Regions from separate parts of the Myceligenerans halotolerans genome, predicted to be linked through region 2. Evidence: riboswitches for the same ligand, from Rfam matches in the RefSeq annotation. Region 2 holds a riboswitch; the other holds the start of a gene.

Region 1 (2,197 bases), on a different contig from region 2:
GGCACCACGACGACCGGGCAGTGGGCGTGGGCGGGCAGCGCGGACGACACCGTGCCGAGCAGCCGCTCCGTGAACCCGCCCCGTCCGCGCGTGCCCACCACGGCGAGGCCGTAGTCCGTGGACAGTTCCACGAGCACACCCGCCGCGTCACCCGTGGCGACCGATGTCGTGACCCGTGCCCCCGCCGCGACGGCGCGCTCCTCGGCCTCGTCGAGGACCGCCTTCGCGCCCTCGGCCATCGAGGTGTCGTCGAACGCGGCGTAGCCGCCGTCGAGCGACGCGGCGGTGAAGGAGGGGAGCGTGTAGCTGCTCACGAGGTGCAGGGACCAGCCGACCCTGTCGGCCCAGCCCACCGCCCAGTCGAGTGCGTGCATGCTGGCGGCGGACCCGTCGACCCCTACCAGCACGACCTCGGGTCGAGCCATCTGCGTCCTCCTCGTCGGAGCGTGCGTCGTCGCAGTCCAACGCTATCGCAGACACACGAAAGCCGAGCCAGGACACGGGGTCCCGGCTCGGCTCGCGGCGGAGGGATCAGTACCGGATGAAGATCGGGTTGCTCATCCAGATCGTGCGGAACTGCACGGTGTCGCCCGGCTTCGGGGCGTCGATCATGGTGTTGCCGCCCGCGTAGATGCCGACGTGACCGGGGGCGTAGACCAGGTCGCCCGCCACAGCGGCCGAGGCGGCCACCCGCGTGCCGCCGGCGGCCTGGGCCGACGACGAGCGCGGCAGCGAGATACCCACCTGCGCGTAGACGTACGAGGTGAAGCCCGAGCAGTCGAACCCGCTGGGGCTTGAGCCACCGGACACGTAGGGCGTGCCGACGTAGCGCGACGCGATCGAGATGATCTCGGAGCCGTTCGCGGAGGCCGGCGCCGACGTCGCGGCCGAGGCCACCTCCGCGGCGGCTTCCTCGGCAGCCGCGGCCGCAGCGGCGGCTTCCTCGGCCGCCTCCTCGGCGGCGAGCTGTGCCTGGTACTCCTCGTTCTCCGAAGCGGGCGTCACGGAGACGACGCCGGTCTCGGCGGCCATCTTGGCGTCGCGGGCGACGGTGACCACCGGGGCGGCATCGACGACCTGGTGGGCCTCGCTGGAGAGGGCGCTCAGGTTGAGCGAGCCGAGCTTGCTGACGTCGCTCTTCACGGTCTCGCCCGGTGCGGCCTGCGCGGCGGCGGCGCCGAAGGTCGAGACAAGGATCCCGCCCGCGGCTGCCGCGACAGCGGTCCGGCGGCCGAGCTGGGAGTTCTGCACGAGATCGGTGAGCGGGGTCACTGGTCGGCGCGCGGCGCGATGGCGTCCAGCGGCAGTACGTGCGGTCACGAGTATCTCCAGGCCGCCTACGAGGTCAGCTGTCGGGTTCGGGTAGGAGCACACCCGGCCGCGCCGAGCTGAGTCAGCGCCGCTTCACCCCAAGGACGCGCCCTGGCGCCCGAAAATGGGTCCCCCGCCCCTGTCATACGGTTCGTGGGTTTCCCCGGCCGGTGACAGGGTTCGGCGTCCGTCCGGAGGCCCGTCGGCGCTGAGCCGTCGAGCGAGCTGAACGTACCGCAGGGTTAGCTGCCATGTCACGTTATGGCAACGGAAATAGCCCTCACGGACCACTATCGTGATAGATCCCACATGTCCGCAGCCCCACCAACCCCACCTGGCTGCCCCGGTCAGAGCCGCTCCACCACGTGATCCACGCAGGCGGTGAGGGCCGCGACGTCCTCGGGGTCGACGGCGGGATACATCCCCACGCGCAGCTGGTTGCGCCCCAGCTTGCGGTAGGCGAAGACATCCTGGATCCCGTTCTCCCCCAAGGCCGCGATGACCTCGCCGGCGTCGATGCCGTCGGCCAGGTCGATCGTGCCCACCACGGTGGACCGCTCCTCGGGCCGCACCACGAAGGGCGAGGCCCAGTCGCGCGCCTCCGCCCAGTCGTAGAGGTACTGAGCCGAGGTCGCGCAGCGCTTCGCCGCCCAGTCCAGGCCGCCGTTGCCGAGCATCCAGTCCACCTGGTCGGCGAGCATGACCAGCGTCGCGACGGCGGGCGTGTTCAGTGTCTGGTCCTTGCGGGAGTTCTCGACCGCCGTCGTCAGGGAGAGGAACTCCGGGATCCAGCGCCCGCCCGCCTCCACCCGGGCGGCCCGCTCCACGGCCGCGGGCGAGAGGACCGCCAGCCAGAGACCGCCGTCGGACCCGAACGCCTTCTGCG
Region 2 (2,197 bases):
ACCGGGGAGGTCCCGTCAGCCCAGCTGTTCCCCGCCATCTCGCGGCTCCGGGCAGAACTCGGTGTCCGGAACTGGTATGTGGTCGGCGACGACTACGCGTGGCCGAGGCGCACGTTCCAGGCGCTGTCCACGCAGGTCTCGTCGCTCGGGGTGGAGTTCGCCGGCGCCCGGTTCCTGAACGAGCAGGGGGCGAGCGCCGCCCAGCTCGGCGCCGTGGTGCACGACGTCGAGGCGTCGCGTGCCGACGGGGTGCTGATGCTGATGGTCGGGCAGAACGCGGTCCGGTTCAACCGGGTGTTCGCCCGGCAGGGTCTCGACGAGCGGATCGTGCGCCTGAGCACGCTCATGGAGGAGAACATGCTCATGGGCAGCGGCGCCGGCGGGACGGAGAACCTCTACTCGACCGGGGGCTGGTTCCGGAGCCTGGCGACAGGCGGGGCGCTCGACCTGATCGGGCGCTACACGGCCCACCACGGCGTGCACGCCCCCGCGGTCGGGGCGGCGGCCGAGGCCTGCTACGAGGGCATCTTCGCGCTGCGCACCATCATCGAGCGGGCCGGGAGCGCGGCGGTGGCCGCGACCGACCGGTCGGTGGACGGCGTCGTGTACGAAGGCCCGCGCGGTCCGATGCGGTTCCAGGGCAACCACGCCGAGCACCGCCTCTACATCGCCCGGGCCGACGGGTTCGACTTCGACCTCATGGGTGAGCTGTGAACTGGGCGAACTCCGGGCGCCGCCCCCGGCCCGCGTGATGACGGCCGGCCCCGCTCGACGTCGCGGTGTGACTTATCCCATGGAGAACAATCCGGTCAAGTCATACCTGGGCGGACTCGGAACCCGTGACCCGATTGTGACTTCCCGGCCCGCCAGGGTTACGGTCGGTCCCGCTCACGGCACTCCGTGAGCGCTCGAGGCGGACGCCGAACCCTGTCACCGCCCCGGGATCTGCAAACCAGATGACAGGGGCGGGGGAACCAACGCAAGCGGGCGCCATCGGCGCCCTTGGGGTGAAGCCGCACGGGTAGTGCGGCCGGGTCACTCTCCGATCCGAATCCGACAGCTCACCTCGCAGGCGCCGGGAGAACCACACGTGACCACTCGCACGCCCGGGCGCCATCGCGCTGCCCGAAATCCCCTCACCCCGCTGACCCCGCTCACCCGTGCCGCCGCACGCGGCATCTCCGGCGTCGCGCGCCGTGGCGCGCTCGTCGTCGCCGGATCAGGTCTGGCCGTCTCCCTGCTCAGCATCCCCTCGGATGCGGCGCCGGCGGCCGACGCCGGCCCGACCACCGCCGAGCTCCAGGCCGTGACGGGGTCCGTCGAGGCCGCGGCCGCGCAGGACGCGGCCGCGCAAGATGTGGCTGCGCAGGACGTGGCCGCCGCCCCCGCCGTCCGAGTGGCTGCCGACAGCAGGCTCACCCTGGAGACCGGGACGATCAAGGTGACGCCCGCACCCGAGCCGGAGCCTGAGCCAGAACCCGAGCCGGAGCCGGAGCCGGTCGAGGCCGCAGAGCCCGTCGAGGAGGAGGCCCCCGCCGCCACCGAGCAGCCCGCCGAGCCGGTCGAGAAGGCCGTCCCGGCCACCGCCGCCGGCTCCGAGGTGGTCTCCATCGCCATGCAGTACCTCGGCGTGCCGTACGTCTGGGGCGGCTCGACCCCCGCAGGGTTCGACTGCTCCGGGTTCACGTCGTACGTCTACGCCCAGGTCGGCGTCACCCTGCCGCGCACCTCCTCGGAGCAGCGCTACGCCGGCACCGTGGTCTCCGCCGCCGAGGCCCGGCCGGGCGACCTCATCTGGTCCCCCGGCCACATCGCCATCTACGCGGGCGACGACATGCAGGTCGAGGCCCCGGTCCCGGGCGAGACCGTGCGCTACACGAAGATCTGGCAGTCGAGCCCGACCTTCATCCGCGTCGGCTGACACCGGCCGACCACGCTCCACCACGAGGGCCCGCACCACGACGGTGCGGGCCCTCGTGGGCTCTGATGCGGGTCACTCGCCGCGACGAACGCGAGCGCCGCGCCGACGGCCGCCGTCAGCGGCGGCGTGAACCACGACGCGGTCCCCGAGCGCCGCTCCGGGCCACCCCGGCCGATGCCGGGCGCCCGGGTCGATCGAGAGCGCGCAGCGGACCCCGCGCCCTCGCGCGGGCGGGAGGCGGAGACCGTCAGCCCTCCCCCGCCTCGTCGTCGAACC

Evidence for each region. A riboswitch is a leader RNA that binds a small molecule or an ion and turns the genes downstream of it on or off. The one in region 2 is predicted to bind cyclic di-AMP.
Region 1: linked by a shared signal. The riboswitch ahead of ACYVK5_RS09700 (C40 family peptidase) and the one ahead of ACYVK5_RS17205 (C40 family peptidase) in region 2 are both predicted to bind cyclic di-AMP.

What each region holds. Positions count from the first base shown of each region.
Region 1 covers NZ_BAAGRL010000012.1:119,131-121,327, reverse strand. Annotated here, with positions in the region: gene ACYVK5_RS09705 (universal stress protein) at 1-425, opposite strand, end outside; gene ACYVK5_RS09700 (C40 family peptidase) at 532-1,320, opposite strand; cyclic di-AMP (ydaO/yuaA leader) riboswitch at 1,320-1,507, opposite strand; gene serC (phosphoserine transaminase) at 1,659-2,197, opposite strand, start outside.
Region 2 covers NZ_BAAGRL010000025.1:130,005-132,201, reverse strand. Annotated here, with positions in the region: gene ACYVK5_RS17210 (substrate-binding domain-containing protein) at 1-714, shown strand, start outside; cyclic di-AMP (ydaO/yuaA leader) riboswitch at 909-1,087, shown strand; gene ACYVK5_RS17205 (C40 family peptidase) at 1,091-1,921, shown strand; gene ACYVK5_RS17200 (winged helix-turn-helix transcriptional regulator) at 2,169-2,197, opposite strand, start outside.